One region of the Microbispora sp. H10885 genome, then DNA from elsewhere that is predicted to be linked to it. Evidence: riboswitches for the same ligand, from Rfam matches in the RefSeq annotation. Region 1 holds a riboswitch; the other holds the start of a gene.
What was found. Region 1 has a riboswitch for S-adenosylmethionine ahead of HHX37_RS05785 (ABC transporter substrate-binding protein). Riboswitches for the same ligand answer to the same signal wherever they lie in the genome.
Positions count from the first base shown of each region.

Region 2: linked by a shared signal. The riboswitch ahead of thrC (threonine synthase) and the one ahead of HHX37_RS05785 (ABC transporter substrate-binding protein) in region 1 are both predicted to bind S-adenosylmethionine.

Region 1 is NZ_JABBWY010000002.1:156,599-161,215, forward strand. Features, by position in the region: gene HHX37_RS05780 (ABC transporter permease) at 1-502, opposite strand, end outside; gene HHX37_RS05785 (ABC transporter substrate-binding protein) at 499-2,148, opposite strand; SAM riboswitch class IV at 2,298-2,408, opposite strand; gene HHX37_RS05790 (sensor histidine kinase) at 2,551-3,666, opposite strand; gene HHX37_RS05795 (response regulator transcription factor) at 3,659-4,357, opposite strand; gene HHX37_RS05800 (VanZ family protein) at 4,363-4,617, opposite strand, start outside.
Region 2 is NZ_JABBWY010000008.1:20,232-24,848, reverse strand. Features, by position in the region: gene groL (chaperonin GroEL) at 1-357, opposite strand, end outside; gene HHX37_RS21525 (cold-shock protein) at 642-842, opposite strand; gene HHX37_RS21520 (MoaD/ThiS family protein) at 1,099-1,374, opposite strand; gene thrC (threonine synthase) at 1,420-2,688, opposite strand; SAM riboswitch class I at 2,703-2,842, opposite strand; gene HHX37_RS21510 (RNA polymerase sigma factor) at 2,939-3,490, opposite strand; gene HHX37_RS21505 (alpha,alpha-trehalose-phosphate synthase (UDP-forming)) at 3,593-4,617, shown strand, end outside.

The DNA.
Region 1 (4,617 bases):
AGACGGTGAGCAGCAGGATCCCGGCCCAGAACGACGGGATGGAGATGCCGACCAGCTCGATGCCGGAGAACACCGCCCGCGCCCACCGGCGGCCCGCGGTCAGCACCGCGACCGTGACCGAGACCACGACCGCCAGGACGAACGACGAGAGCATGAGCTGGACGGACGAGCCGACCTGCTCGCCGATCGCCGAGGCGACCGACTGGTGCAGCTGGTACGACTGGCCCAGGTCGCCGTGCAGCACCCGGCCCAGGTAGGCGGCGTACTGGGCGGGCAGCGGCCGGTCCAGCCCGTAGTCGGCGATGATCCGGGCGCGGACCTCGGGTGTGACGGTGCTGCTGCCGATGAGCAGGTCGACGACGTTGCCCGGGGTGAGGTGGAGGCCGGCGAACGCGACCGTCACCGCGCCCCACAGCACCAGGACGGACGTGCCCAGCCGCACCAGCACCGGGCGGACCACCCGGGCGCGGGCCCGGGTGGCCGGTACGGCGACGGCGGTCATGCCTGCTCGACCCAGGCGCCGTAGAAGGTCGGGTACGCCTGCGGCTCCCAGCCGATGCCGTGGGCCTTCTTGCCGGTCCCGAGCAGGTAGTTGAACACGTACACCGGGAAGACCGCGGCCTCGTCGGTGACCCGCTGCTGCACCTTGGCGTACAGCTCGGCCCGCTTGGCCTGGTCGGTCGTGTCCAGCGCGTCGCTCAGCCAGCCGTCCACGTCCTTGTCGGACAGGCGGGCGGCGTTCTGGCCGAACTTGGCGGCCGTGGGGATGGCGGAGGTGTCGAACAGGTTGCGCAGGGTGTCGCCGTCGGCGCGCTGCCAGCTGAAGTCGATGAGGTCGTAGTCGCCCTTGGGATACTTCTCCAGCCATTCGTTGACCGTGCCGGAGACGAACTGGATCTCGAAGCCGATCTTCTTGGCCTCGGCCTGGATCTGCTCGGCCAGCGTGTCGCGCTGCTCACGCGCGAACGCCTTGAGGAACCCCCAGCGGATCGTCAGCCGCCTGCCGTCCTTGGTCCGGTAGCCCTCGGCGTCCTTCCCCGACCAGCCGGCCTCGTCCAGCAGCCGGGCGGCCGCCGCGGGGTCGTACTTCGTCTTTCCTTCGAGCGTCTTGTCGTACCCGTCGGTCGACGGGGAGATGGGGCCCGCCGCGGGCTGGAAGGCCCCGAAGTAGAGGTTCTTGACGATCGTCGCGAAGTCGATGCCGTCGCGGAACGCCTGCCGGACCCGCTTGTCGGCGAACGGCCCGGAGGTCGTGTTCGGGTAGTAGTTGTAGTTGCCGCCCGGCGCCTGCCGCGTGGTCACGGTCAGCCGGGGGTCGCCCTGCACCTGCTTGACGTTGACCGGCGGCACGCTGGCGATCCCGTCGACCTGCCCGCTGGTCAGCGCGCCGAGCCGGACGGAGTCCTCGGTGATGACCTTGATCTCCAGCTTGTCCAGGTACGCCTCCCCGGTGTGCGCGGCGCCCTCCGGCGCCCAGGCGTAGCCGGGGTTGCGGTGGTAGGTGATGCCCTTCTGCACCACGTACTCGTCGATCACGAACGGCCCGGACCCGACGACCTTCTTGCACAGCGCGTCCTGCGGCTGCTTCAGCGACCGCGGCGACTCGATGCCGAAGTACGCCGTGGCCAGGGCGGACAGGAACGGCGAGTACGGCCTGCTGAAGTGGACCTTCACCGTGTGCGGGTCGACGACCTCGCTGCCCTTGTACGGCTCGATGTATCCCGCGGCGAGCTGCGACTTCGTGGCGGGGTTCACGATGTGGTCGAGGTTGGCCTTGACCGCCGCCGCGTCGAAGGGCGTGCCGTCGGAGAACTTCACGCCGTCGCGCAGGGTGAAGGTGTAGGTCTTCTGGTCCGGCGAGACGGTCCACTTGGTGGCGAGCCAGGGGTGGATCTTGCCCTCGGTGTCGAGCGACACGAGCGAGTCCAGGGCGGGCCGGGTGAACAGGCCGGCCACGTCGGCGGGGCTCTGATGGGGATCGAGGCAGGTGGAGGGCTCGGTGTTGACGGCGAACGTCAGCGTGCCGCCCTTGACCGGCCCGGCGGGGGCCTTGCCCGCCGCGGTGTCCTTGCCCGTCGTGCCGCAGGCGGCGAGGGCGAGGACCCCCAGAAGCGAGACGCCGATGGATAAGCGCGTGTTCGTGGACATCGGGGAGAGCCTTTCGGTGTTCAAGACGGGACGGCGGAGTGGGGAGGCGGCGTGTCCCGGCCTGTGCCCGCCCGAAACTCCCCGTGAGTGGCCATGCCGCCTCCCGGAGAGCGTGCCGCGCACGCCCCCATGACCAGGAGCCCCGATGGGGCCCGCGCTTGCGGCGCGACTGCCACGCCGCCAGGTTTTCCCCGGGGCACCCCGCGCGGTGCGAGGGTTGCCGGCCGACGAGCCGGGGCTTGGCGTCGGCGCTCAATACCTATAAATAAAGTAGGAAAACTAGGGTAACCTGTCAACACGCTTTCGCCGGGGATTCCGGCCTTTCCGCGAGGAGCGGCGGTCCGGTGACGACGAGTGGCACGTCCGCGCGGCGGCGGCCGGGGGCGAACCGGGCGGCCGTGCCTACGGCGCGCCGGGAAGCCGTACGGTGACGAGGAGCCCGCCGTGGGGGCCGGGGGCGAGATCGAGGCTCCCGTTGTGGGCGCGGACGACGCTGTGCACGATGGCCAGGCCGAGACCGGCGCCGGCGTGCTCGTCGGTGCGCACGCGTTCCGTGCCGCGCTGGAAGGGTTCGATGAGGGTCGGTATCAGTTCCGGCGGGAGCGGGCGGCCCGTGTTCTCGACCCGCAGCAGGCTGGTGCCGCCGTACGCCTCGGTGTGGACCGTCACGGTGCCGCCGGCGGGGAGGTTGTGGACGATCGCGTTCTGGACGAGGTTCGTCACCATCCGCGCCAGGAGCTCGGCGGAGCCCTCGGTCCGGGCCGCCCCGCCGGTGACGTTCAGCGTGATCCGGCGTTGTTCGGCGAGCGGGAGCAGCGTTTCGGCGGCCTCCTCGGCGGCGAGGGAGAGGTCGACGCTCTCCCGGGTGAAGTCGCCGCGGTCGCCGCGGCTGAGCAGCAGGAGGGCCGCGGTGAGGTCGATCGCCCGCTGGTTGACGGTGTGCAGGCGATCGAGGAGTTCGTCCCGGTCCCGCGTGGGGTCCCGGCGGGCCACGTCGAGGAGCGTCCGCGAGATCGCCAGCGGCGTGCGCAGTTCGTGGGAGGCGTTCGCGGCGAACCTCCGCTGCTCGGCGACGTGGGACTCGAGCCGGTCGAGCATCGAGTCGAACGCGTCGGAGAGCTCCCGGAACTCGTCCCGGCGGCCCTTCATGCGGATCCGGTGGGACAGCGACCCGTTCGCGGTCGTCCGCCGGGCCGCGTCCGTGATCTGGGTGAGCGGCGCGAGCATCCGGCCGGCGAGGAGCCATCCGCCCAGCAGGCCGAACGTCAGCAGAAAGGCCAGTGCCTGGCCCGCGCGGGGGACGAAGGCGCGCTGGAGGTCGGTGCGGTTGGGGATGAACCGCAGGGGCGCCGCCCCGGGCGGGCCGGCCCCCGGCCCGGTGCCGAGCGCGCCGTCGGGCACGTAGCGCAGCAGGAACACCCACACCACCGCCAGCAGGAGGGCGCCGGCGAGCATGAGGAATCCGGCGTAGCTGAGGGTGAGTTTCAGCCTGGTGCTGAGCCCTGGGCGCCTATCCATGCGTGCTGCCGGGGCCCGTTCCCGTGGCGATGCCGGTGTCGATCCGATAGCCGACACCGGGCACCGTGGCGATGGCCCATGGTTCGCCGAGCCGTTTGCGCAGTGCGGAGACGGTGATGCGCACGGCGTTGGTGAGGGGGTCGGCGTTCTCGTCCCAGGCCCGTTCCAGCAGCTCCTCGGCGCTGACGATCCCGCCCTCGGCGGCGACGAGGACTTCCAGCACCGCGAACTGTTTGCGGGTGAGCGCGACGTAGCGTCCGCCGCGGAAGACCTCCCGGCGGAAGGGGTCGAGCCGCAGGCCCGCGATCTCGCGAACCGGGGGCCGGGCGTACGCGCGTCTGCGGTCGAGCGCCCTCAGCCGCAGGACGAGCTCCCGGAGCTCGAACGGTTTGGTGAGGTAGTCGTCGGCGCCGAGCCCGAACCCGGAGGCCTTGTCGTCGATCCGGTCGGCGGCGGTGAGCATGAGGATCGGGATGCCGCTGCCGGAGGCGACGATGTGCCGGGCGACCTCGTCGCCGGAGGGGCCGGGAATGTCGCGGTCGAGGACCGCGATGTCGTAGGAGTTGACGCTGAGCAGTTCCAGGGCCGCGTCGCCGTCGCCGGCGATGTCGGCGGCGATCGCCTCCAGCCGCAGACCGTCCCGGACGGCTTCGGCCAGGTAGGGCTCGTCCTCCACTATCAGCACGCGCATACGGCTCAGTCTGCCGGTGCGGGCGCCGGTGCCGGCGCGGGGCGAGGCCGGTCCGGCGGCGTCTCCGCCGCGGCGCGCCACCAGCGGCGCGAGACGAGCCCGAAGAGCACGGCGCCTGCGGCGTTGACCAGCACGTCGTCCACAGACGACACCCGGTCGAGCCGCAGGACGTACTGCAGGGTCTCGACCACGGCCGAGCAGCCCGCCCCGAGCGCCAGGATCCGCGGCACGGACGCCAGCGCCGCGAAGCGCAGCGGCGC
Region 2 (4,617 bases), on a different contig from region 1:
GCCCTTCTTCAGCGACATCGGGTTGGCGCCGGCGGCGACGTTGCGCAGACCCTCGCGGACCAGCGCCTGGGCGAGCACGGTGGCCGTCGTCGTGCCGTCACCGGCGACGTCGTCGGTCTTCTTCGCGACTTCCTTGACCAGCTCGGCGCCGATCTTCTCCCACGGGTCCTCGAGCTCGATCTCCTTGGCGATGGAGACACCGTCGTTGGTGATCGTGGGGGCGCCCCACTTCTTCTCCAGCACGACGTTGCGGCCCTTGGGGCCGAGGGTCACCTTCACGGCGTCGGCGAGCTGGTTCATACCGCGCTCGAGACCGCGCCGGGCGTCCTCGTCAAACGCGATCATCTTGGCTGCCATTAGGCTAGACCTCCCAGTAGCAGGGTGTCTTCAACGGACCGAGCCGACGCCCGCGACGGCGTGGACCCGCTATCCCTGCGCGAGCCCCATCGCCCCGATCCCGGTTGTTGTCACTCTCGACCTCAGAGTGCCAAACAAGTATTTAGCACTCTACCCCCGAGAGTGCAAGCGGAAGCCACTCTGACCAGCTTGGACGAGGTTCCCGAACACCCGGACGAGCCCGGACGAGCCGAAGGCCCGGCCCGCGGAACGCGGACCGGGCCTCCAATGGTCGCTTGACGGGATCAGACGGCCCGTACGGCCTCCGCCTGCGGGCCCTTCTGCCCCTGCGTGATGTCGAACTCAACCCGCTGACCCTGCTCGAGGGCCTTGTAGCCGTCCATCATGATTGCCGAGTAATGGACGAACACGTCCTTCCCACCGTCTACCGCGATGAAGCCGTAGCCCTTGTCCGCGTTAAACCATTTGACGGTGCCCTGCGCCACTTCCGACTCCTCTTGCTGGGCTGGGGACCACACCCAAGAAGCCCCCGGTTTTGTCGATCGTCTTCGACCATACCCGTGTCAAGGCGTAGAACAACAGAGTCAATCCGCAAACTACTACGGCGCGTTCGCTCAAAGCGGTACAGACGATTATTCACTTTTCTACCGAAAGGTTGAGAGCTTCACCATTCGCTGTGGCGACATCTCACTTCCCCGGCGAGAGAAGTGCATGTCAGGTGCCCGGCGGCGGTGTCGCGGCTCAGCCCCCGGCGACGGCGGGGATGACCGAAATCTGTACCCCCTCCGGCGTGGCGGTGTCCAGCCCATCGGCGAAACGGACGTCCTCTTCTCCGACATAGACGTTGACAAAACGCCGGATCTTGCCCGTCTCATCCAGGATTCGACCTCCGATGCCCGGATAGTCCGCATCCAGCTTCTGCAGGACCTCACGGAGCGTTCCCCCCTCCCCGCTTACCTCCGCGACGCCGTTGGTGTACGTCCGCAGAATCGTCGGAATCCGCACGGAAACGCTCATTGTTCACTCGCTTTCGTTGCTGCCGATGGGCCTGTGATAACGCTTTCAGTTGGCGAATGCCGCACGGAAGGCGTCGAGGGAGGGACGGATGACCGCGGTTGGACGGGCCTGCTCGGCCACCGCGTCAAGTGTCTTGAGACCGTCGCCGGTGTTCAGCACCACGGTTTCGGCCTCGGGGTCGAGGCGGCCCTCGCGCACGAGCTTGCGCAGCACGCCGACCGTGACGCCGCCCGCGGTCTCGGCGAAGATGCCCTCGGTCCGGGCCAGCAGGCGGATCGCCTCGACCACCTCGCCGTCGTTCACGTCCTCCACCGCGCCGCCCGTACGGCGGGCGATGTCGAGCACGTACGGCCCGTCCGCCGGGTTGCCGATGGCCAGCGACTTGGCGATGGTGTCCGGCTTGACCGGCTGCACCACGTCCTGCCCGGCCTTGAACGCGCGGGAGACCGGCGAGCAGCCCTCGGCCTGTGCGCCGAAGATCCGGTACGGCCGCTCCTCGACCAGGCCGAGCTTGATCAGCTCGCGGAAGCCCTTGTCGATCTTCGTGAGCTGCGAGCCGGAGGCCACCGGGACGACGATCTGCTCGGGCAGCCGCCAGCCGAGCTGCTCGGCGATCTCGTACGCCAGCGTCTTGGAGCCCTCGGCGTAGAAGGGCCGGAGGTTGACGTTGACGAAGCCCCACTTCTCGCCCAGCTCGTCGCCGATGAGCTCGGAGCAGAAGCGGTTGACCTCGTCGTAGTTGCCGTCGATGGCGACCAGGCGGCCGCCGTACACGGCGGCCATGGTGACCTTGGCCGGCTCCAGGTCGGCGGGGATGAACACGCAGGAGTCCAGCCCGGCCCGGGCGGCGGCCGCGCTCACCGCGCCGGCGAGGTTGCCGGTGGACGAGCACGAGAGGGTGTGGAAGCCGAAGGTGCGCGCGGCCTCCAGCGCGATCGCGACGACCCGGTCCTTGAAGGAGTGGGTCGGGTTGCCGGAGTCGTCCTTGACGTGCAGCGACCGCAGCCCCAGCTCGGCCGCCAGCCGGTCGGCCCGCACGAGCTTGGTCCAGCCGGGCTGCAGGTTGGGCTTGTCCGCCACCCCGGCGGGGACGGGAAGCAGGGAGCGGTACCGCCAGATGTTCGCCGGGCCCGCCGCGATGTCCTCCCGGCGGACCTCTCCGAAGTCGTACGCCACCTCAAGGGGGCCGAAACACTCCGTACAGGCGAAGACCGGGCCGAGGTCGTAGTGGGCGCCGCACTCGCGGCAGGACAGACCGGTGGCGGGGCCGAAGTCGGTGGCGGTGGTGGGGGTCGCGGTGCTGATGTGCGCCATGAAGCGAGGCCTTTCCCTCATCTTCGCTCGCGACCGCCCTGGCCGCGAGCCGGAATTGGCACCTGTCCCGGCCGGGCCTCGTGGGCACGAGTTCGACACCGGGGAGGTTGCCGGGGCTTCGCAGGGCCGGTCCCTCCACCCCTCTGGATGAGCATCTTCAGTTGTGGAACCTTCGAAAAAGGTCCTCCAGCACTGTACCCCGGCGTCCCCTGTGTCCGTTCCGCCGTCTCGGATGGCGAGACGGTTTGTATCAGCCGTAGGCCTCGCCGAGCGCGCTCTGCACGTACTTGCGCGCCTGGTGTATCCGGGACTTGACGGTGCCGAGGGGAATGCCGAGCTGGTCGGCGACCTGGGAGTAGTCGAGCTGGCAGATGTCGCGCAGCACGAGCGCCTGGGCGAGGTCGGGCCGCTCGGCCTCCAGCGCCTCCATCGCGTCGAGCAGGTCGAGCCGCGACCCCGCGATGACGCTCACCCGCCGCGGGTCCGGCCGCTGCTCGGGCAGCTCCTCCGCCTGCTCGGACGAGCGCCGCTTGAGCGACCGGTAGGTCGTCCTGGCGCAGTTCACGGTCACGATGTGCAGCCAGGTGCTGAACTTGGCCCGGCCCTCGAACCGGGCGATGTTGCGGGCCACGGCGAGCAGCGTGTCCTGCGCCGCCTCCTCCGCGTCCTGCCGGTACGGTAGTAGCCGCTCGCAGTGCCGCAGCACGTCGGGCTCGATGCGCCGCAGCAGCTCACCGAGGGCGCGGTGATCTCCCCGGGCGGCCGATCCGGCCAGCTCCTCGGTGACGTCGTCCAGTGCCATCCCGTTCCAGCCCTCCCGCGATCGGTTGACATCCTATTGATGGAGGTCCGCTTTTATTAATCTTCCGGCATGCGCGCCCGCTCTGATCGAGGGGAAACCCCAATGAGCAGCTCCGTCCTGATCGCGTCCAACCGGGGCCCGGTGTCCTTCACCCTGTCGGAGGACGGCGGCCTGACCATGCGCAGGGGCGGCGGCGGGCTCGTGTCCGGGCTGTCGGACGTGGTCAGGGACACCGACGTGCTGTGGGTCTGCGCGGCGCTGTCGGACGGCGACCGCGGGGCGGTGCGGCAGGCGCCGGGGGGCCGGCTCGACCGGGCGTTCGAGACGGGGCCCATCCGCATGCTGGACATCCCGCCCGCGGTCTTCCACCGGGCCTACAACGCGGTGGCGAACTCGACCCTGTGGTTCGTCAACCACCTGCTCTACAACACGCCCTTCTCCCCCGAGTTCGGGACCCGGTTCGCGCGTGAGTGGGAGTCGTACCGCACCTACAACGGCGCGTTCGCGCTCGCGCTGGCGGAAGAGGCCACGCACCGGGCCCGCGTGATGGTGCAGGACTACCACCTGACGCTCACCCCCGCGATGCTCCGGGTCGAACGGCCCGACCTGCGCATCGGCCACTTCTCGCACACGCCCTGGGCCCCGCCGGAGTACTTCGCGCTGCTGCCTGAGGACGTCGCGGCGGAGGTGCTGTCGGGCATCCTCGGCGCCGACCACGCCGGCTTCCTCACCGCCCGCTGGGCGCGCGCCTTCATGGACTGCTGCGCCGCCCTGCTCGGGGCGCGGGTGGACCACGCGGCCCGTACGGTGACCTGGGGCGGCAGGACCACCCGGATCGGCGTGCACCCGCTCGGGGTGGACGGCGACGCGCTGCGGGCGCGGGCGGCCGAACCGGACGTCGAGTCGCACATGGCGGCGATCAGGGACCACGTCGGCGACCGCAGGCTGATCGTGCGGATCGACCGCACGGAGCTGTCCAAGAACATCGTCCGCGGCCTGCGGGCCTACCAGGAGTTCCTGGAGGGCCATCCCGAGTGGCACGGACGGGTGGTCCATCTGGCGTTCGCCTACCCCTCCCGGCACGACCTGCCGGAGTACCGCGAGTACACGGCGGCCGTGCAGCGGTG